DNA from 4 places in the Lactiplantibacillus paraxiangfangensis genome. Region 4 is predicted to be linked to each of the others. Evidence: predicted binding sites of a transcription regulator. Region 4 holds the regulator's gene; each other region holds the start of a gene.

Region 1 (5,899 bases), on a different contig from region 4:
ATTGGTTGATCATTTTTGTCTAGTACTTGGGTTGCAGGATTAATTGCAATCCCACCCATCGTGTAATGAACAGCGGGGGCAATGTGAATTGAATAAAACGGTCCACTCGCAATGTCGCGATCCATCCCAGTTGTCCGGTTAAAAGTCGTGTCTTTGTGGTTAGCAACCGCTTGATTCCAGTCAGCGACCGTCTTTTCAAGAGTAGCCCCGTCTAATCCAGTTTCAGTCGCCAACGTGGTTAAGTCAGCACCAGTCTTCACTAAACCGACATGGTCGTAAAATTCAACCGCTTTAACCCGGTCACGAATCCCACGGTCAAAAATCAGATAAGCACCCGTGCCACCGAGTTGGTCAATGGCGGCCGTGACGTTTTTCCGTGTGTCCAGTTCATTTACGAACCGGGCCCCCTGTTTATTGACCAAAATTGCGCCTTCACCCCGAACGGCTTCACCAATCAAGTAAACGTGATCAGTATCTTGCTGAACAGTTGGGTGGACTTGAACTTGATCCATATCAACCACCTTTGCGCCGACTGCTTCTGCTAGGAGAATCCCATCACCGGTTGCACCCGGTTGGTTGGTCGTCTGATAATCTTTGAGATCATCACGATACTTGCCTAGTAAAGCTTTGTTAGCGCCAAAACCACCCGTTGCTAGTAACACGGCACCCGCCGTAATCGTGACTGCACCGTCAGGAGTCGTTGCTTGGACACCACTGATTTTGCCAGCTGTCACAATCAATTGATCAACCTTAACGTCTGTAAATAACGGTAATTTGGCCGCTGCGACTTGTTTTAACAATTCGGTTACTAAGAAACCACCGATTGGGGCCATTGAACTCGGCCGGTGGGTCCGCATGACACTCATCCCACCAGTAATGGTCAAATCATCCAGTTTGATGTCGTGGTCAGCTAACCAGTCAATTGCTAAGGCACTGTGTTCTGTAAAGAACTTCAGCAAGGCCTGATTGTTCATCCCGCCGCCACCTTTGAAGGTTTCGTCGTAGAAGCCTTCAAAACTGTCAACGATATGGTGATGTAGTTGCACATTGGTTTCCGCCGCATTCATCCCAGAAGATGCTCGGTTGGTATTACCACCGATTTTCGGCATCTTTTCTAAAATTACTGGCTTCAAGCCTAATTCGTGTGCTTGAATGGCAGCCGTTAATCCGGCACCACCCGATCCAATAATGACCACGTCATAGTTTGTTTTTAAATTCGTTAATGCGGTTGGTGTAAACGTAAATTTGTCAGCCATCAAATTACCCCTCTCACTTAATCATACATCATGAAATGGGCTGAAAAAATCCAGCCCATCTTACTTTAATCATCAATATTCGTCATGTCTAGTGGAACCATCCATTCATCGAATTGTTCCGCCGTGACTTTTCCGGACTTAATTGCAGCTTCACGTAAAGTCGTTCCAGCTTTTTCAGCTGCTTGGGCAATCATTGCACTGTCATGGTAACCAATGTGTGGTGAAAGGGCCGTAACGGTCATCAATGAACTGTCGACTAATTCAGCCATCCGATCCTGGTTAACGGTCAATCCGGCAATCATTCGGTCTGTGAACCCTGTAATGGTCCCGGCCAATAATTCAGCTGATTGTAAGAAGGCATCAATTAAGACCGTCTTGTAAACGTTCATTTCAAAGTTACCTTGGCTCGATGCTAAGTCCACGACCACGTCGTTACCCATAACCCGTACAGCCGCCATCGTAATGGCTTCCGCCTGGGTTGGGTTAACTTTACCAGGCATAATTGATGAGCCGGGTTCATTAGCTGGAATGTTTAATTCATCGTAGCCGGCACGGGGGCCACTAGCCAAGAAGCGAACATCATTAGCGATCTTCATCAGATCAGCAGCTAACGTCTTAATGGCACCGTGAACCACGTTCAAACCAGAATGATGAGCTAAGCCATAAAACTTGTTGGAATCCGCTGTAAATTCGATCCCATAAAGCTTGCTCATTTCCGCTGCAATATTTTCAGCAAAGTGAGGCGCAGCGTTTAAGCCGGTCCCAACGGCCGTTCCGCCCATGGCAAGTTCACTCAAGGTTGGATTCAATTGCTTTAAGTAGTTAATATCATGTTCAATGGCACTGGCCCAACCACTAACTTCTTGACCGAATGTTAATGGTGTCGCATCTTGAAGATGTGTCCGGCCGATTTTAACGACGCGCCAGTACTTCTTTTGCTTGAGCTTTAATTCGGCTAATAAGTGTTCCGCAGCGGCAATCAATTTATCCACCGCAACGGCGGCCGTAATATTCATTGCCGTTGGGAAGATATCGTTGGAACTTTGCCCATGGTTTACGTCGTCATTTGGCAAGATTTCAATGTCTGGATTAATTTTTCCAGCCATATGCGCAACAACTTCGTTAACGTTCATGTTCGTTTGCGTCCCGGAACCAGTTTGATAAACAACCAGTGGGAAGTCTTTACGTAAATCTTCGTCATCTAACGCCAACAGCTTATCAATGGCAGCCACAATTAAATCAGCCTTTTCAGCAGTCATTGCTTCAACTTCTTTGTTCGCAATTGCGGCTGCCCGCTTAATTTGAAGCAGTGCCCGAATCATTTCTAGTGGCATTTTCGTTCCAGTCGGGAAATTGTGACGACTGCGTTCAGTTTGCGCACCCCATAGTGCGGTTACTGGAATTTTAACTTTGCCTAACGTATCTGATTCTACTCGATATTCTGTCATGTTGATGACCTCCAATTAATATAGTAGTAAGCGCTTACTAAATGTGTGAAAAAAATAACATTCAATTTATGATTTAATTCTAGTGCCTCAATATGACTATAGTCAAAACCAGTTTTAGCTATAAGTATTAGTTATGAGGTTGATATGACAACGATTAGAGCTATAATTTCTGTTCAACAATCACCTCTCCCAAAAATGTTTATTTATTCACATAGTTTCATCATTAACTTTGAATCACGATCGTCTTCCCTGTTCAAAATAGACGACTTTTAGCTAGCTTTCTAAAGCTTGAAAGTTAAATTCAGGATTGATTTTTGTTATATCAGTATTCAGACTAATACAAATTGATTACTTGTGAGTTAGTCCGATTGCCACTGATTATCCAAATCACAATAGTAAGCCTATTTTGAGCGCAGTCGGGGAGCCTTGGTATGCTGTGTCGGCAAAATTGGCAAGTGTTTTTTGTCTGCCAATCTTGCGGGGCGATTCAAAGACGTGGGCTGGCGGCTTCGAATCGAGGTCGCAGACCGCCCTGTGGCTGGGACCGTCCCCCATAGCACACCAAGGCTCCCCGACGGAGCGGACAATTTAGGAATGCCTATCGTTACGATGTTAATAGCGGTTTTAGACTTTTCAACCGTTAACTTTATAATACCCTAAAACAACGTTGACACAAAAGTATCAACGTTGTTTTAATTATTATTATTCAAGTTTCATGTTTTAAATCAATCACGGTTAAGCTTAATCTTTAACCGCTTTGATACTATCAATAATCGTCCCGTCACGGTATTCAATCAAAGCAACCGTGCGATCCGTAAATTCAAGTGGTTGTGGTTGGCCGACTTTCTTTTCAGCAAGTTGTTGCAGCTCTTCGATGGTGTAGACCGGTACCCCGGGAACGTTGCTGAGTGCCTTAACTAGGTCTTGGCGCCGCGGGTTGATGGCAATCCCGTATTCCGTCACGACCACGTCAATTGAGTCGCCAGGTGTAACCACGGTCGTCACTTCTGGGACAATCGTCGCTAACCGCCCACGAACAAGTGGTGCAGAAATAATGGTTAACTTAGCTGTCGCTGCATCTTGATGACCACCAATGGCGCCCCGAATCACGCCATCTGAACCAGACATGACGTTGACGTTAAAGTGCGTGTCAATTTCCAAAGCACTCAGAATCGCAACGTCTAATTGGTCAACCATCGCGCCCTTATTATCAGGGTCAGCATACCATGACGCGTCAATTTCTTGTTGCTTCGGGTTAGCATGCATGGATGCTGCCGCGCCCTTATCAAAATCTTGAACGTCCATGACCTTGTCGACTAAACCTTCTTCCAACAGGTCCGTCGTTGGCTTGGTAATCCCACCAAGTGCAAACGACGCCTTGATCTGGTTGTCGAGCATCGCTTGTCTCAAGTAACGCGTTACGGCCAGCGCTGCACCACCAGAACCAGTTTGGAATGAAAAGCCATTTTTGAAGTATGGTGAGTTCACAATGACATCATTAACGGTCTGCGCAATCTTCAATTCCTTAGGGTCTTTGGTGAAACGGGTTGCCCCGGAACCAATCTTGTCAGGATCACCAACTTGATCAACCTTCACTACGTAATCGACCTGAGTTTGTTTGATTGACGCTGGCGTATTCGGGTAAGCCACTAAATTATCCGTTAATAACACGACCTGGTTGGCATACTGAGCATCCATTAACGCATAACCTAATGAACCGAAGACCGCCTTGCCAGCCATCCCGTTAGCATTACCTAACCGATCGGCGTTGGGCACACCAAGGAAAGCCACGTCAATTTTAATATCGCCGTGTTCAATGGCCCGTGCTCGGTTCCCATGTGACCGGAAAATCACTGGGTTGGCCAAGCCACCATGTGAAACGAAGTCGCCAAGCGAGCCCCGCATCCCGGAACTCGTGATGTTGGTAATGGTGCCAGCTTTGATGGCTTCAATAACCATATCGTTCATCACACCCGTCAATGAAGAAGGTGCTAACGTTAAGTTTTTAATGCCCGCATCAATAATTGCCCGCATCACTTGGTTAAAGACAAAGTCACCATTTCTGAAATGATGGTGAAATGAAATTGTCATCCCATCTTTAACCGTTGCTTTAACGACGTCCGCAACGGAGTCAACGACTTTATCGTCCCCGGTTGAAACGTGGACTTTTGGTGCCACCCGTTGAATCTCTGGGTGACCGATTTCGGCCGATTCAAATCCTTGATAATTTAACTTTTCCATTAAATCCGCTGGTAATTCACGATTTACACTATTTTTCAATGTAATTGCCCTCCTCATCAAGTAGGTTGGAAACTTTGGCTAGCTTCATCACACGCTGTGCACGTAGGACAACGGGCCGGTCGACCATTTGTCCGTTCATCGAGATGACACCAGAACCCTTAATCCGGGCTTCTTCAATCGCTGCGATCACCTTTTGTGCCTTGATGACTTCATCCTTAGTCGGTTCGTAGACTGAGTTGACCATCGCAATTTGGCGTGGGTTAACGAGTGATTTGCCATCAAAACCAAGTTGATGAATGTGGCGCGTCTCACGGTAGAAGCCTTCAGGATCAGACATATTCGTAAAGACCGTATCAAACGCTGCAATCCCAGCTGCCCGTGCTGAATGTAAGACCATGTTACGGGCAAACTCTAATTCAGCACCGTCAGGATAACGATGGGTCTTCATATCGGTCGTATAATCTTCTGCAGATAAGGCAACCCCAATCATCCGGTCGGAAGATGCTGCGATTGCTGGTGCGTTTAACACACCCTTAGCACTTTCAATGGCCGCCATGACATGGGTCGTCCCCACGGGAATCCCAAATTCTTTTTCAGCAGCGGCCACATCCTTGACCAGTGTCTTCATCATTTCTGCGGATTCAACTTTTGGCAACCGAATAACATCGATCCCCGCCTTAACCATCGCTTTGACATCATCCGCATAGTACTTAGTATCCAAGCCATTAACCCGAACAACGAGTTCAGCATTACCATAGTCCTGGGTCTTTAAGGCTTCGTACACCAGTAAACGGGCGGCATCCTTTTCAGCCATCGAAACGGCATCTTCCAAATCAAACATGATGGAATCAGCGCCGTAAATACCCGCATCCTTGACCATTGCGGGGTTATTGCCTGGCACAAACATCATTGTACGACGTAATCGTTCTTCTTTTTCAGCCATTATAATACCTC
Region 2 (5,899 bases), on a different contig from region 4:
GTCGGGTTGGCTGATAAAGCGAATAATTTACCGAGCCAACTTTCAGGTGGACAGTCACAACGGATCGCCATCGCGCGGTCACTTGCGATGAAGCCCAAGTGTCTGTTATTCGACGAACCAACGTCGGCGCTTGATCCTGAAATGATTGACGACGTGTTAAACGTGATGAAGTCAGTCGCCGAAGATTCCAGTATGACCATGCTTGTCGTGACCCACGAAATGGGCTTTGCCCGCGAAGTGGCTGACCGCGTGATCTTCATGGCAGATGGCGAAATCTTGGAAGATGATGCCAAGGAAACCTTCTTCGATGGGCAACCGGCTAATGAACGGGCCCGCCAATTCTTGAGCAAAATCATCGCACACTAAGTAAGCGGGGAGGCATATGAATGAAAAAGTTGAAACGAATAACGAGTGCGCTCGGGATACTTAGCTTGTTGGTGATTGTACTGACGGCGTGCGGTTCCCGTAAGTCGTTATCCCAACAAGACGTTTTACAAAACGACCGGACGAGCAATACGATTACTTGGGGCGTCAAAGCCGATACTAAACTGTTTGGCTTGATGGACGTGAAGGATAACCAAGTTAAGGGATTTGACGTGGACATTGCTAAGGCGGTGACTAAACGCGTTTTAGGGAAGAACGGGCACGCTAAGTTTGTCCAAGTAACTAGTCAAACCCGAATTCCGTTGTTGAAAAATGGGAACATCGACGCGATCATTGCGACGATGACGATCACCCCCGAACGTGAAAAGCAGGTTGATTTCTCGCAATCGTACTTTGACGCGGGCCAGTCCTTACTGGTTAAGGAAGGGAGCAATATCAAATCTGTGAAAGATCTGAACAAACCTGGCACTAAAGTTCTCGGGGTGACCGGGGCCAACTCGGTGGCTAACATTAAGAAGTTTGCACCTAAAGCCCGGGTGTTGGAACTATCCGACTATGCGCAGGCCATGACGGCGTTGAAATCCGGTCAAGGCGCTGCGTTGACGACGGATAACGGGATCCTTTACGGGATGGCGACGCAAAACCCCGGGTACCAAGTTGTCGGGGGTGCCTTTACGAAGGAACCTTACGGAATTGCAATCAATAAAGGACAAGGGGACTTTAAAGCGGAAGTGAATAAGGCCCTAAAAGAAATTGAAGCGGACGGCACTTATAACCGCATCTTAAATAAGTGGTTTGGCAACGTGCCCGGCTTTGATTATAAGGAGGCGGCGCGCTAATGATCTATATCGTAACGCATTACTGGTCTGAGCTGGTTCAAGGAATCGGCTATACGTTGTTGTCCAGTGTCATTGCACTGGTCTTTAGTACCATCATCGGAACGATGTTTGCCATTTTTGAAGTGTTGCCGAATAAGGCGATGCGCGTCATCGGCCGGGTTTACATTGAAATATTCCGGAACATTCCGTTGTTAGTGATTGCGATGTTTTTTTACGTGATTATTCCACTGTACGTCGCTAAGATCGACGGCTTTACGGCCGGGACGATTGGGTTAACTATCTACACGTCATCGTTTATCGCTGAAACGGTCCGTGCGGGGATTCAGTCGGTTGATCCGGGACAGATGGAAGGTGCCCGGGCGAACGGGATGACGTACTGGCAAGCCATGAGTAAAATCGTGTTGCCACAAGCTTTCAAAATTATCATTCCGCCGCTAGGAAATCAGTTCATTAATTTGGTTAAGAACTCGTCGGTGCTCGCGTTCGTTGCTGGCTTTGATCTGATGTATCAAGCCAACTCGATTGCGTCACTGTCACTTGATACGATCAACAGTTACATGGTCGTTGGGGTCTTTTACCTCGTTATTACGCTGCCGCTGAGCTATTACATGCGGCACCTTGAAAAACGGCTGGCAAATTAAAGGGGGCATTCAGTATGCAAAATTTTATCCAAGCCTATTCGTGGGTTAACATCCGTTTTTTGCTCGAAGGCCTCTGGGTGACCGTGGAAGTTTCCGTGGTCTCCATCATTGCTAGCTTTATTATCGGGTCAATTCTCGGCGTGTTACGCTACGTTAAAATTAAGTATTTATCCGCGGTCGTCGGTTTTGTTGTCGACATGGTCCGCAACTTACCGTTGATTTTGATCATCTTCTTTACGTACTTTGGATTACCGCACTTGGGCTTTAAACCGGGAATCTTGTTCGCAACAATCCTCGCCATGACGATTTTTGAATCGGCCATGCTTGCAGAAATCGTTCGTTCCGGGATCTTGGCCGTTGATTACGGTCAGATGGAAGGGGCGCGTGCCAACGGGATGACTTACGTTCAAGCGTTGTGGCACATCATTTTCCCCCAAGCCATCAAGAAGACGATTCCAACGATTGTGAGTCAATTTATCTCATTAATTAAAGATACATCGCTGGCAACCATCATTGTTTTGCCGGAATTGTTAAATCATGCGCAAATTATTTACGGGCAAAATACGGCCTACATCATCCCAATGTTTATTATGATTGCGTTGATGTACTTCGCCATTTGTTACGCGTTATCCGTGTTATCACGAATCTTAGACAAAAAATTAGCGTAAGAATAAGGGTCTGACAGAAAATGTCAGATCCTTTTTTTACGTTATTTTGTGATTTTTTTAACAAATGTTATTTTTTTAATAAAATAAAGTGAATTATCCAGTATAATATCCGTAACAAGCGACAGTAAGATTAAAAGGAGGCGGAAGTCGGTGTTTAGTTCAGATGAAGTGATCACACAGGCAATTGATAAGGGACAAGCGAAAGTTAAGTTAGCGTTAGGTGCTAAGTTAATTCTAGGATTCTTTGGTGGGGCGCTGATTGCGCTCGGCTTTCTCGCTGATGTTCGGGTGGTGGCCGCCGTGCCGAAAGTCTGGGCGAGTTTTGCGCCGGTCCTCGGTGCGGGGGTCTTCCCGTTAGGTCTCATTGTGATTCTGCTCATGGGCGGGGAGTTGGTGACTGGCAACATGATGGTGGTCAGTTTATCGGCTTATGATCATAAGGTCAGCTGGCGTGATTTTTTAGTGAACTTATTAGAAATTACAATCATGAATTTTATTGGGGCGACGTGCGTGGCGTTCTTTTTAGGCCACGTGACGGGGCTAACCCACGCGCAACCCGTCCAAGCGACGGTGATTGCCATGGCGCAATCAAAAATTACCATGCCGTTTTGGGCGAGCCTCGTTTCGGGGGTCGGCTGTAACTGGCTGGTCGGAATTTCCGTTTGGCTGGCAATGGCAGCTAAGGACGGCGCCGGTAAGATGCTCGGCATCTGGTTGCCGATCATGGCCTTCGTTGCCATTGGGTTTCAACATAGTATTGCCAATTGCTTTTTGATTCCAGCAGCGATTTTTGAGGGCGGCGCGACCTGGGGGCAGTTCGTGACCAACATCATTCCAGTCTATTTAGGCAATATTATTGGCGGTGCCGGCTTGGTCGGCGGCTTGTATTACTTGAGTTTACGCAAGCTTCGTTAGGAAAGCTAATCATCACTATGGGGGATTTACAATATGAAGCATCAAATGATCGACAACGTTGTTTTTATGGGGATACTCGCTATTTTGGCGTATCAATACACGTTACTGTATTTTAGTGTCATCAATGGGTCTTGGCTTAACTTCATGGTCGTCGCGGGAACCTTTGGCGTCGGGCTGCTGTTAGGACGGTCAACTTACATTATCTTGGGCGGTATGCTGTCGTTTGTTGGGATGAGTGCCGGCGGTTTAATGCTGGTCATGCCCTATACCCGAGAAATGTATTTTTGGGCCGCAATCGCGTTATTAACAATTACGCCCTTAACGACCTACTTAACGTTCCTGTTAGACCACCATTTATTAAAACGGAAGGCGTTAGCGGCAACGTTGAGTGATCTTGAACGTGCCAAACCGGACTTGGAACTCATTACCGGTGCGCAAAATAAACACGCGCTAAATAATGCGATTAAACGGGAAATGAAGTTAGTCTGGCACCATGAACAAAATTACCGTTTTACGCTAACGATGGTCAAAATTGATTTCTTAGAAAACGTCGTTAACTTCTTAGGAAGCCAGCAGTTTAACGCGTTACTGCGGTCAACGGCGAAGCACTTGGATGGCTTGCTCTACGCGGAAGACCAGTTGTACTACTTGGGTGCTGGTAAGTTTATTATCTTGTCACCGATGCTCAGCCGCGCTAAGGCGCCAACGATCCGGCATAAGTTTAAGAAAAATATTGCCCAAGTTGCGGGAGGCATTGGCTTGGAGAGCAACGCGTTAATTTTGCGGGTCGGCCAGGTCACCTATTCGACGCAGCACATGGTGCGGGAATGTAACGCCACCAAAGCGTTGGCACAACTGGAACGGAATGCGGAAACTGATATTGCCAGAGAGTATTTATAGGAGAAATAACGAATGAATATGGAATTAGAAAACTGCCTGTGGGTCATGCCCATGTGTACGATTGTGACAGTTCTCTTAGCTTTGACGGTGATTACCCTCGGGCTATGTTGGTGGCGCATTTTTAGGTTGACCGTCCACCGGTTCAACAAGGAGGATTGCCGCCGTGATTAATACGTTATACATCATTGCGATTCTCTCAATTTGGTTATCCGTGACGGTGACCGTGATGACGTTAATTGGCGGTGTTTGGTTTATTTTTAAGCAACTGAAGCAGAATAACTCGGCCACGTTGGTGCCGCTAAAACGGACGCCCAGCGTGACGATCGTTGTTCCAGCCCACAACGAAGCCTTGGTGATTCAGGCAACGGTTCGCGCCATTCTTAACTTAAACTATCCGGCAAAACGGGTCGAAGTCCTCGTTTACGCGGATAATTGTCAGGATCAGACCGCGGCGCAGGTTCGCAAGCTAAAGGCAACACCGGAATTTGCGGGGCGGAACCTCCAAGTCATTGAACGAACGGGGACGGGGGGCAAGGCCGGGGTCTTAAACGACGCCTTGAAGATTGCGACCGGCGAATACTTGTGCGTGTACGATGCGGATGCGGCGCCAGAAGTCAACGCGCTCTACTTCTTAATCCAGAAAGGTTTAGAAGATCCTGAACGCTACGCGGCGGTATTTGGCCGCAACAAGACTCGGAACTATCAGCAGAACTTTTTGACGCGGTGCATTCACTTAGAAATCGTGAATACGCAACGCATTCAACATACTGGGATGTGGCAACTGTTTAAGATTGGCCGAATTCCGGGTACGAACTTTATTATCAAAACGCAGGTCGTGCGTGAGCTGGGGGGATGGAATAACGGGGCCCTCACCGAAGACACGGCGTTGTCATTTCGGTTAATGCGGTCGGGCAAACTGATTGCGCTGGCCCATCGTTCCGAGGCTTTTCAACAGGAGCCCGAGACCCTGTTTACCTACTACCATCAGCGTAAACGTTGGGCCCGTGGGAACTACGAAGTGATTTTTAGCAACTTACGCTACTTATTTGACCGTACGCCGTGGCGGGTCAAGTTGGAAATCTTGTATTACGTCTGCGTCTACTTGTGGTTTAGCGTCGCCATCATCGTTTCGAACATTTTGTTTGTGACGAACACGGTCTTAGCGTTTGCTAGTATCTGGTGGCCGCAGCTCAACCCGCTCGTTTCTTTGGAGACGCCACTCGCTATCGTGTTTGGAATCAATTGGTTGTTGATGTTTTACCTGTATTTGTTACAAATGAACATTGCCTTGGCCAGTGATTACGGTCAGGCAACGGTCACTAATTTTGTGCATACGGTGATGGCTTACTTTACCTATGCTCAGCTGTTTATTGTAGTTTCAATCGTCGCGTTATTAGAGATGTTAAGGGATAAGGTCACTGGCAAACGCCAAACCAAATGGTATAAGACGGAACGCTTTTAACGGGGGAAAAAGAGTTGAAACGACATTGGCAATTTTTAGTTGGTGGACTGAGTATCATCGCCGCTTTTGCGTTGGGGGTCGGAATCTACG
Region 3 (5,899 bases), on a different contig from region 4:
TTCCAATGATACTGACCCGTTTTGGCCCTAGTAACTTAACTAGGAGCATTGAAAACAGGCTCAGGAACGCCCCTCCAAAGCTGTACAGGAACGTTGACATTGTCCCACCCAGTAATGCGGTCAGAATCAACCGTAACCAGGTTAGCGTAATCACGTCGCGAAAGGACAATGTGAAGATGGCAACGATTGTGATTAGATTAGCTAACCCCAATTTGGCTCCCGGTGCGAAGGCGAACGGGAAGGGAATCATCCGCTCTAAAATCCCAATGATCACCCCTTGAGCAACTAGGAGGGCAATGTAAATATTTCGATGGGTCTTATTTGATTGTCCAAATGAATTATTCAATAGTTTTTACTCCGTAACTAGCCCATTACCGCCGGACTTAACGTGCCCGGACCCTGACTTGACTTCAACCAGGACTTTATGTGGTAAACAGACGATCGTTTGTCCTGGTTTATGAATCCAGCCGCGTCGAACGCAGACTTGATCACTGCAATTGGCCTTGGTGATGGCGACGCGTTTAGGCTCAAACGTGATGGTATTGTAGTGGCCGTCCTTAGCGCGATAGGTGTAGTGCTTCGTTTTGGTCAAGGTCGTCAAATTGACCCGCTTTAAAACGGTCCCGTTATGGGAAACGACCGCGGTATAATCCGTCCGACTTTTCTTGGACTGCCGTTTGGCAATTTGCTCAGCACGTTGGGCTTGTTGTTTTTGCTGATATGAAAAAACTACTATTGGGGTAAACGATAAAATAATTAAGGCAACAATAATAACAATGTCAAAAGGTCGGATCATGCCGCCGTAACGCCTTAGCACTCGTGCGGTCGCCCGTAATTTCTTCATCGCCAGCCCTCCTTTTTTCGTTGCATAAAAAATGGTTCAAGGGGAAAAAGCAACCCTTGAACCATCGGGAAACTATTCAATTAATTATAACGCATCTAGCGGGTTTTGACAGCATCGTAATGTGAACGAACGTTGCCGTACCACCAGTGCCCAAGATGTTTTTGCATCCACGGAACAACCCAGTAGTCCAAACCAAATGTCCGGCCGGAACCGTTCATTAAGGCAAGGGCGACGAAGACCATCCAAATGTTGACCCAGTAGAACATCCCTGACAAGCAGAAGACAACGACTAAACCAATTGTGATGGCGTTAGCTAACCAGCTAAAGAGGCCGAAGAAAATGCAAAGTGCAATAACGATTTCAACACAGGTCATGAATTTCTGGAAGAAAAGTGCCATACCCATGTTTGGTACGAAGACCTTTGTAACGGATTCGAACCAGTGTGGCATCTTGTCAAAGACCATCAATGGTTCCTTACCGTACATGTAAGATAAACTGAAGACACCCTTGGCAGCTTTAGCAGTCGATGATGCAGCTTCGGAAGCGCCACTAGTTGCAGCGGCCTTAGTTGCTTGACTGGCACCACTAGTAGCGGCAGCTTGTAACCAGCTAAATGGTAAGCGGAGTTTATCAGTGAACCATGATTCAGAACCCTGAACCTTCGTCCAGCAATCCCACAGCCACATTGCGCCATAGAAGAACCGAAGTGGCACACTCCACAAAACGTTACCAGCACGTGAAATCCAGCCACGTCCGAGGTTCCGACCATTGCGGGTCCGGAAGAATTCGTTCATGAAGTACTGGAAGAGGTAATAGCCGGAGAAAATCTGGCAGTAGTACAACCAGTTGATGGCGTGTTTCAAAAGAACGGCGATGAAACCAGAAACGTTCCAGTTGTCCATCACTTGTGCAACGGCGTACTTGGAACCAATTGAATCAACGGAAGCTTGATAAGCACCCTTGAATGGCTTGATTTCTTTGCTAGTACCGTCGACGTTTTTGATAATCCCTTCAACCGCTTTGGCAGCCGTTTCTTCGGCACCTTGGACGATTTGTGGGACGGGACGTGGTTGGTCAGGTTCTTGATAACTCGTTGAGTCCCCAGCCAAGAAGACGTTCTTGGTGTCCTTAGCTTGCATGAATTCGTTAGCAAGCAAACGGCCACCGCGAGGGTTCGTTTCAATACCAAAGTTCTTGACAACACTGTTGGCCCGCACACCGGCGGTCCAGATTAACGTATAGGTAGGAATTGGATCCTTGCCCTTTAAGTTAACGTGATCAGCAGCAACTTCGGTAATCATGGAGTTGGTCATAATATCAACGCCATGTTTAGTCATGTATGCTTCAGCTTTACCGGCTTGCGTCCGGTTGAGCATGTTGATAATGGTAGGTGCCGCTTCAACTAATTGAAGGGTGATTTCGCTAGGGTCTAGCTTGTTTTCTTTAGCTAAAACGCCGCGGTATTCAATCAATTCACCAATTAGTTCGGAACCGGTGAAACCAGAACCACAGACCGTAAATGTCAGCATTGCTTTACGCTTAGCTGGATCTAATTCGGCAGCACCGCGACGGATAATCGCCGCCAAGTGTGCCCGTAAGGCCATCGCTTGTTCAAATGACCATAATTCGAATCCGTGTTCTTTAACACCAGGGGTGCCAAAGTCATTGGATTCCCCACCTAAACTAATGAGCAATTGATCGTATTGATAACTGCCGTTCTTAGTGGTAACAACCTGTTTCTCTTTATCGACACCCGTTACTGTATCAGTAACAAGGCGAACATTCTTCCGTCGTGCGAACAGCCGTTGCAAATCGTATTGGATATGCCCAGGCTCCACCCGTTCAGTGGCTACTTCATGTAGTTCGGTCATGTACGTGAAGTATGAATGTCGATCAATCAACGTAATCTCAACGTCTGCATTTTTTTTGAAATGCTTAGACAGTTTTTTGGTTGCGTAGACGCCGGCAAACCCCGCACCGACAACGACAATGTTTTTCTTTGCCATTGCGTAACAACTCCCTTGAATAATAATAGAAAATAATAATTCCACTAATAATTATAACGATAATGTAAGCGGTTGTCTATGGGTTGACGGTAAGAATGCATAATAAATCACATTGTTTAAGTGCGCCAAGAAATGGTTAAATTGAAAATCAGTAAAACGCTGCCATTACCGCTACGGTTGCGTTAAAATACGATTATATTTATAAAATAGGATTGACTAATTGATTTTTAAACGTTAAGATTAATGTGAATTTTCATACAAAAAGGTTAGGAGTGGGATATTATGAAGTTTAAATCAGTTTCTGCAGTTGCATCAGTTGTCGCAATTTCAGCTTTAGTCTTAGCAGGTTGTGGGAGTAGTTCATCAAGTTCTAGTTCATCATCATCGTCTAAGAAGAGTGCTTCTTCAAGCTCTGCCAAGACAACTAAGGTTGCTAAGTTAACCGCTGGCGGTAAAATGAAAGCGGGTACTTACAAACTCGAAGAACAAAACTATTCTTATGGCTACCGTACTACGATGAGCATCACCGTCAACAGTAAGGGCAAAATCACTAAGTCCAGTTATGATCAAGTGAATAAGAAGGGTAAGTCCAAAGTTGACGATACTTCGTACAACAAACAAATGAAGAAGGGTTCAGGTACGAACCCTAAGGCTTACATTCCTAAGTTGAACAAGTCATTGACTGGCGCAGCCGCAACCGGTAACGTTGGCTCAATCGATGTTGTTACGGGTGCAACGGAATCTTCCAAGACTTTCCAAAACTACACGCAACAATTAGTTCAAGCCGCACAAGCTGGTGATACTGCTACCATCAAGATCAACAACGGTAAGAAGATGAAAGACGGAACTTATAACTTAGCTGAAAAGAACTACTCACACGGTTATAAAGTAACGTTTGGCATCACCGTTAAGAATGGTAAGATCACTAAGTCAGACTACAACCAAGTTAACAAGAATGGTAAGTCCAAGACTAATGATGCTGCATACAACAAGCAAATGAAGAAGATTGCTAAGACTGATCCAAAGACTTACCAACCAGCTTTGAACAAGTCATTAGTTAAGAGCAGTGACCCAACTAAGGTTGACGTTGTTACTGGTGCTACTGAATCATCAAACACCTTCGTTTTGTATGCTGAACAACTACAAAACGCCGCTCAAAATGGGAACACTAAGAAGATTACTGTCGATAACTTGATCTTCGCTGAATAACAATTAAGTACGTTTTAGTAAGGAGCCTGAGGCGAAAGCTGAGGGCTTTTTTTGTTAAAAGCTGTCTTTGACCAGTTGTTAGGTCAAATCGTGGCATCAACAATCATGTATTAGTTTACACAATGTTTCTGAAAGGGTTTTAAATTCAACACCACCGGTTCATAAAAATTTTGGTATAATTACGATTGAAATTATATATAGGGGAAGTTAACGACATGAAGCTGAGAAAATTAGTTCAGTTAGGTTTAATAGTGGCCATGGTAATTCCTTTGACCGCTTGTGGTGCAAATTCGAACAAAAGTGCGGCTAGCAGTAGTCGACCGAAACCCACTAAGGTGGTTCAGACACCATCCGAAGATACCCAGTTTATGATGGGGACCGTGGTGACCTTGCGGGTTTATAACAAGGGTAAGTCCAAAGTAATTGATGGGGCCTTTAGTTTATTGAAAAAAGAGGCCCGGGCAGTCACGGTCAACCAAAAGGGCTCTGAAATCGATAAGATCAACGCTGCTGCTGGGAAGAATCCGGTCAAGGTTAGCAAGAATCTCTATCCGATGCTCAAAGCAGCCTACTACTATAGTAAGAACTCCGATGAATCATTCGACATGGCCATTGGACCCATCACGCAATTGTGGCACATTGGTTTCTCCGATGCTAAGGTCCCAACGCAAAAGGAAATCGATACTAACGTTAAGCTAGTCGACTACAAGAAGGTCAAGCTAAACGACCAAAAGCGGACCGTGTACTTGGAACAAAAAGGGATGCAACTTGACTTAGGCGGAATCGCCAAGGGTTACATGGCTGACCAAGTGAAGACGTATTTCTTGAATCACGGCGTTTCAACCGCCATTATTGACTTGGGTGGGAACATCTACGTTCTCGGTGACAGTCCTAAGGGGACGAAGACCGGGAACTGGACCGTCGGCATTCAAGATCCTAAGGCTTCACGGGGGACCGCAATTGGGTCAGTCCCTGTTAAGAACATGTCCGTGGTGACGTCTGGAATCTATGAACGTTACTTAAAGAAACACGGTAAGGTTTACAGTCATTTGATGGATCCTAAGACCGGGGCCCCATACCAGAATAATTTGATGGGTGTTTCGATTATTTCGAAGAAGTCCACGGATGGTGACGGGTTATCGACGGCCACCTTTGATAAGGGACTTAAAGATGGGATGAAGTATATCAATGGCAAAGCCGATAAAGGTATCGGTGCCATCTTTATTACGAAGGATAAAAAAGTCTACGTTTCAAATAACTTAAAGAAGAAGTTCTCGTTGTTTGGTGATAACGGGTATAAATACGGATCTGCTAGTGATTTGAAATAGTTAGGTATGTTATGATAAGAACCAGCAATTTATGGAAATGAGGGACCATGGTGAGGCCGATTATTGACGTTGAACATTTAAATTACCGCTACCCACAACAGGCCAAAGATCAGCTAACGTTACGCGACGTTTCATTTTCAGTCGATGCTGGTGAATGGGTCGCCATTGTCGGCCACAACGGTTCCGGAAAGTCGACGTTAGCTAAAAACCTTAACGGGCTGCTAGCGCCAGCTTCAGGAAGAATTACGGTGGATGGTGACGTCCTGTCAGAAAAGACCGTTTGGGAGATTCGCAAAAAAATAGGCATGGTTTTCCAAAATCCAGATAACCAGTTCGTTGGTGCAACCGTGGCTGATGACGTGGCGTTTGGTTTGGAAAATCAAGGCGTTGCGCGCGATGAGATGCTTCGCCGCGTTCCAGCCGCGCTCAAACTGGTCAACATGCAGGATTTTGCCACCCGTGAGCCCGCCCGCTTGTCAGGTGGACAAAAGCAACGGGTCGCGTTAGCAGGG
Region 4 (5,899 bases):
TTGAAGTTGTTCCTTACGCCGATCACCAAAACCGGGTGCCTTAACTGCAACGACGTTGAACGTCCCACGCATCTTGTTTAAAACCAAGGTTGGTAAGGCTTCGCCAGAAATATCATCAGCAATGATCAACAATGGCTTGCCTTGTTCAACGATTGATTGTAACAATGGTAAGATATCTTGGATGTTAGAAATCTTCTTGTCGGTGATTAAGATATAAGGGCTATCAAGGTCAGCCTCCATCTTATCGTTATCAGTTACCATGTATTGTGATAAGTAACCGCGATCGAATTGCATCCCTTCAACAACGTCTAAGCTCGTATCGACCCCACGGGATTCTTCAATGGTGATAACCCCATCATGGCCAACTTTTTCCATGGCTTCGGCAATTAACTTACCAGTTTCTTTGCTAGCAGATGAAACGGAAGCAATTTGCGCAATATCTTCTTGCGTCTTAACTTGGTGAGCCATGGCGTGTAAAGAATCAACCGCTGTCTTAGTGGCTTCTTCAATCCCACGACGAATACCAACGGGGTTAGCACCGGCCGTAACGTTCTTCATACCTTCGTTAACGATCGATTGGGTTAAGACCGTGGCAGTGGTTGTCCCATCACCAGCAATATCGTTAGTCTTAGAAGCAACTTCGGAAACTAATTTGGCACCCATGTTTTCGAAGTGATCTTCCAAGTCGATTGCTTTAGCGATTGTCACACCATCGTTAGTAATGGTTGGTGAACCGTATGATTGTTCCAATACGACGTTGCGCCCCTTAGGCCCTAACGTTGATTTAACGGTGTCAGCTAATTGATCGACACCCTTAAGCATAGCTGCTCGTGCATCTTCAGAGAACTTTAATTCTTTAGCCATTATCTATTTTCACCTCATGAATAATTTTTTAATTAAATATTGTTTTAAATGGATTAGTCTTCGACTGCGACAATGTCCTTTTCGTGTAAAACAAGGTACTTAGTTCCTTCATACTTAACTTCAGTACCGGCGTACTTGTCGAACAATACTTGATCGCCGACTTTCACGCTTGGGGCAACCTTCGTCCCGTTATCTAAAACACGACCGTCATTGACGGCAACAACTTTACCGCTTTGTGGCTTTTCCTTAGCGTTATTGGCAATAACGATACCACCAATCGTTTGTTCTTCTTCTTCTTGTTGTTGCAAGATGACGCGATCTCCTAATGGTTTTAACACGTGAATCCCTCCATTTATTCTTTTTAGCACTCTTAATACCCAAGTGCTAATTACAAAGATAACTATATCATTTTGATTTAAGAATGCAAGTGATTTGTCAATTATTAGTCAAAGAATGTCAAATCGACTATAATGGGATTACTTAAGTCAAATTGACTCGAAAATTAACTAAATCAAAGGACGTGAGCTGATGGCTAATCGCCGCCAATCGCTAATCATTTTAATCCTCTACTTTATAATTTACGCATTACCTAGCCTTTTGGTCGCTAGTTTTCATAATTTGGGATCGCAGGTCTTCGTCATCCAGACCGTTGACTACCTAGTCGGCGCTGTGCTGTTGGTCATCGTTGCCAGTCGGATGCACGAACCTAATCCTCTAGAAAAGCACCCCGTTAGTTGGGTTAAAGCACTGCTATGGGGGTTGTTAGGTACCGTGCTGGTCATTGTCGGGCAAATGGTGATTTTACAGCTCACCCAACTACTCGGGCACTCTACGGCGTCGGCCAATACGACGACGCTTTTAACCGTTGGCCGCCAGTACCCGTTCTTTTTCCTAGCAATTATGGTCGGCGCCCCTATTATGGAAGAACTCGTCTTTCGTAAAGTGATTTTTGGCAACCTTGCCCCACTGACTGGGCAAATCGGGGCCGCGCTCATCTCCAGTGTCTTCTTCAGTTTTGCGCACGCCGACGGTCACTTTATCCTGTACGCCTTCATTGGCTTACTCTTTTGTTGGTTATACCGCCAAACTGGCCGTATCCAGACTTCGATGTTAGCGCATATTTTAATGAATAGCGTTGTTATTTTACCTACACTACTTGGTAAATAACCGCTAGCCAAATAAAAACGCTTGGGAAAAAATCCCAAGCGTTTTTATTATTCATCGTCAGAATTGCCGTGATCACCCAATTGTTCACCGTAGTGTTCAATAAAGTAAATCAGCGTCTGTAATTCATTGGTTAAATCGACATTTTGAACCCGAACCGTATCCGGTACTGAAATGCGTAACGGTGTAAAGTTCATGATTCCCTTGACGTTGGCATCTACCAATTCATCAGTGATGTTTTGCACAGCCGTCGTTGGTACTGTCAAGATTGCAATTTCAATTTGTTGTTCGATCAATTGCTTTTTAAGTTCCGTCATTGGATATACTGGTACACCGCTTTGTACCGTATTCGCAATGGCCTCGTTAACATCAAAAGCTGCGGAGATCCGCACGTTACTGTTCTTGTGGAAATTAAAGTTAAGTAACGCGTGTCCCAAGTTTCCGACCCCAATCAAGGCAACGTTCGTTAAAGTATCCTGATTCAAGATTTTCTTAAAGAACGAAAGTAACTTTTCAACATCATATCCGTACCCCCGTTTACCTAGGGCCCCAAAATATGAAAAATCGCGTCGAATCGTTGCTGAATCTACCTTAACCGCCTCGGACAATTCCGTTGATGAAACCCGTTTTTTATCGGCATCTAATAAAATATTGAGATAACGATAATAAATCGGCAACCGTTTCGCCGTTGCCCGAGGAATTTTTGTTTCTGCCATTCGGACGATCCCTCCTTACCAAAAGTTTGTGAATTTGCTGACACTATTCTAGCATAGTGCGTCACTTTGTGAAATAATAATTACTTATTATTCCGTATTACTAGGGCAGACCGTTGCAATATGCTACAATTGTGTGACGAATTAAATGTGAAAGGAGCTTAAAAAAGCGTGATTTTACTACAAGTACAGCAAGTCATGCGGCGTTTTGGCGCCGATGTCTTGTTCGATAACGTACAAATGGACATTCAAGAACATGCCCGGGTGGCCTTAGTTGGTCGCAACGGTGCGGGTAAATCAACCTTACTAAAAATGATTGCCGGTGAAACGGTCCCGGATGAGGGCCAGATTTCGATGCGTAAAGACCTGACCATTGGTTACTTAGCCCAAGATCAAGGCCTCGACAGCAACAATACGATTTGGGAAGAAATGAGCAGTGTCTTTGCCGAAGTGCACGCCTTAGAAGACCAAATGCACCGCTTAGAAGCTCAATTAAGCGACCCCGCCGTCATTGCGGACGACCAAACTTACCAACAAACTTTAAAAACTTATGATCAGGTTCAAACCGCCTTTCAACAAAAAAATGGTTACGGCTATCAGGCCGAAATCCGCGGCGTTTTGCACGGATTTCAATTCGACGCCGACGTTTACGACAAATCGGTCACCGAACTCTCTGGTGGTCAAAAGACTCAGTTGGCGTTAGCCAAACTATTGCTTGAAAAACGGGATCTCTTGATTTTGGACGAACCGACCAACCATTTGGACGTTGAAACGTTAACTTGGCTGGAAAGTTATTTGCAATCGTATACCGGCGCCTTACTAATCGTTTCCCATGACCGGTACTTCTTAGACCGCGTTGTTAACGAAGTCTACGACCTATCCCATCATGAAATGATCCACTACACCGGAAACTACGATCAATTTGTTCAGGAAAAAGCCGCCCGCATTCAGGCCCAGTGGAAACACTACGAAAAACAACAAGCTGAGATCAGTAAGTTAGAAGATTTCGTCAACAAGAATATTGTACGGGCGTCAACGACGAAGCGGGCGCAAGCTCGGCGTAAACAGTTAGCTAAGATGGACCGTTTAGACCGACCAGACGGCGATGACAAAACGGCGCACTTTGGCTTCCACGCTGCCAAGCAAAGTGGGAACATTGTTTTGACCGTTAAGGATGCCGCCGTTGGGTACGCTGGTCAAACGTTATCAGAACCGGATAACCTTAACGTTAAAAAACACGAAGCCGTCGCCATTGTTGGCCCCAACGGGATTGGTAAATCGACCCTCTTAAAAAGTATTTTAGGAAAGATTCCGTTCATCAAAGGTCAAGCCGTCTTCGGCACTAACGTCGTAACTGGCTACTACGACCAGGAACAACGGAACCTTCATGATAGCAAAACAGTTTTAAGCGAATTATGGGACGAACACCCAACCACGCCTGAAAAGGATATCCGGACGATTCTCGGGAGCTTTCTCTTTACCGGCGAAGACGTCGACAAACCAATTCACGCTCTATCCGGTGGTGAGCGGGCTCGCTTATTGCTAACTAAACTTGCGATGCAAAATAATAACTTTTTGATTCTTGACGAACCGACCAACCATTTGGATATCGATAGTCGGGAAGTGTTGGAAGTGGCCCTCAATGATTTTGACGGGACCCTCCTCTTCGTTTCTCATGACCGTTACTTCATTAATCAAGTGGCCACTAGTGTCGTCGAAGTCTCACCCGAAGGAACGGAACTGTTCTTAGGCGACTACGATTACTATATCGATAAGAAACAAGAACAAGAAGAACTCGCTGCGGCGGCCGCGAGTGAAGCCGCCGAACAGGCCGCACTAGCTAACCCAGATGCCACGACCGCTTCAGCTGCCGTACCGCGTTCAAAGGGCCAGCAGAATTATCAAGCTAGCAAGCAACAACAACGTGAAAAGCGTAAGTTAGAGCGTAGCGTCGAATCACTTGAAGCTAAAATGAACGATTTGGAACAACAGGCAACGGTCATCCAAGAAGAAATGGCACAACCGGAAAACTTTTCCGATTCTGGCAAATTAGGCGACTTACAAAAGCAGCTTGACGCCGTTAACGCAGAGCAAGCACAAGCCGAAACGGACTGGACTGAACAAGCCGAAGCCCTTGAAAATATGGACTAATTCCAACTAAAAAAAGCGGCTCAGATTTTATCTGAGCCGCTTTTTTATCTTCATTATAAGTTTGCCACCCGTACTAAGTCAGCCTTAGTGGGGCATGTTAGGCATCCAATCAAATTCCAAACTAGGATCTGCATTTAGCGTTGCGTCACCAAATTGTTGGTGCTGGTACTGAACGTAACCAGCAGCCCCAATCATGGCGCCGTTATCGCCACACAACTTGAGTGGGGCCAAAACTAAATCAGTATTTGGAAATTCTTTTGGTAACACTTCTTGAAGCCGTTCGCGCAGGCCGTGGTTTGCGGCTACGCCACCCGCCAAAACGAGCTGTTTAACCGGGTACTGCTTTAATACCCGCAACGTCTTACTCGTCAAGACGTCGACGACACTCGCCTGAAAGCTGGCTGCCAAATCGTTCTTGTCCAAGGTCTCCCCAATTTGGTCGGCGTGGTGCACGGTATTAATAAACGCACTCTTGAGACCGCTAAAACTAAAGTCGTAGTTGTCTTCATCGATCATTGCTCGTGGAAATTTAAACGTGTCGTTTCCTTCATGAGCCATCTCATCGATCACTTTACCGGCTGGATATGGAACACCCAATACCCGCCCGATTTTATCGTAAGCCTCGCCGGCAGCATCGTCACGGGTTTCCCCAATGATTTCAAACTGACCGTCAGCTTGCATATAAACGAGTTCGGTATGTCCACCCGAAACGAGTAACGCCATCAAAGGAAATTCGAACGGTTTCACAAACCGCGCCGCATAAATATGTCCCGCCATGTGGTTGACCGGAATCAAGGGTAAGTTATGCGCGTATGCCACGGTCTTAGCCGCATTCACGCCAACTAAGAGCGCACCAACTAATCCGGGACCGTAAGTCACAGCGACCGCATCTAAATCATCATAGGTCACGGCGGCCTCGGTCATTGCGTCTTCAATGCAAATCGTAATCTGTTCAATGTGGTGGCGACTAGCAACTTCTGGAACGACCCCACCAAAACGTTTATGGC

The links. The regulator Rex, encoded in region 4, represses fermentation and respiration genes when NADH is low (regulators of the CRP and FNR family bind a similar motif). The targets are predictions, from matches to a motif close to TTGTGAANTANTTCACAA.
Region 1: AAA939_RS05240 (class II fumarate hydratase) is a predicted target of Rex. The motif match lies at 2,748-2,765, and genes of this name have one in related genera.
Region 2: AAA939_RS12185 (formate/nitrite transporter family protein) is a predicted target of Rex. The motif match lies at 2,579-2,596, and genes of this name have one in related genera.
Region 3: pplA (extracellular electron transfer flavoprotein PplA) is a predicted target of Rex. The motif match lies at 3,094-3,111, and genes of this name have one in related genera.

The regions. Positions count from the first base shown of each region.
Region 1 covers NZ_BTPW01000007.1:115,004-120,902, reverse strand. The annotation lists gene AAA939_RS05245 (flavocytochrome c) at 1-1,256, opposite strand, end outside; gene AAA939_RS05240 (class II fumarate hydratase) at 1,322-2,704, opposite strand; gene citF (citrate lyase subunit alpha) at 3,446-4,984, opposite strand; gene citE (citrate (pro-3S)-lyase subunit beta) at 4,974-5,888, opposite strand; gene citD (citrate lyase acyl carrier protein) at 5,888-5,899, opposite strand, start outside.
Region 2 covers NZ_BTPW01000024.1:11,266-17,164, forward strand. The annotation lists gene AAA939_RS12165 (amino acid ABC transporter ATP-binding protein) at 1-366, shown strand, start outside; gene AAA939_RS12170 (transporter substrate-binding domain-containing protein) at 387-1,223, shown strand; gene AAA939_RS12175 (amino acid ABC transporter permease) at 1,223-1,864, shown strand; gene AAA939_RS12180 (amino acid ABC transporter permease) at 1,879-2,532, shown strand; gene AAA939_RS12185 (formate/nitrite transporter family protein) at 2,683-3,447, shown strand; gene AAA939_RS12190 (diguanylate cyclase domain-containing protein) at 3,481-4,347, shown strand; gene AAA939_RS12195 (hypothetical protein) at 4,360-4,518, shown strand; gene AAA939_RS12200 (glycosyltransferase family 2 protein) at 4,511-5,809, shown strand; gene AAA939_RS12205 (family 8 glycosyl hydrolase) at 5,824-5,899, shown strand, end outside.
Region 3 covers NZ_BTPW01000007.1:90,587-96,485, forward strand. The annotation lists gene AAA939_RS05100 (Gx transporter family protein) at 1-346, opposite strand, end outside; gene AAA939_RS05105 (NusG domain II-containing protein) at 353-844, opposite strand; gene AAA939_RS05110 (FAD-dependent oxidoreductase) at 940-2,850, opposite strand; gene pplA (extracellular electron transfer flavoprotein PplA) at 3,133-4,059, shown strand; gene AAA939_RS05120 (FAD:protein FMN transferase) at 4,275-5,387, shown strand; gene AAA939_RS05125 (energy-coupling factor ABC transporter ATP-binding protein) at 5,438-5,899, shown strand, end outside.
Region 4 covers NZ_BTPW01000022.1:27,330-33,228, forward strand. The annotation lists gene groL (chaperonin GroEL) at 1-864, opposite strand, end outside; gene groES (co-chaperone GroES) at 918-1,202, opposite strand; gene AAA939_RS11785 (CPBP family intramembrane glutamic endopeptidase) at 1,393-2,031, shown strand; gene AAA939_RS11790 (redox-sensing transcriptional repressor Rex) at 2,079-2,744, opposite strand; gene AAA939_RS11795 (ABC-F family ATP-binding cassette domain-containing protein) at 2,913-4,892, shown strand; gene tsaD (tRNA (adenosine(37)-N6)-threonylcarbamoyltransferase complex transferase subunit TsaD) at 4,977-5,899, opposite strand, start outside.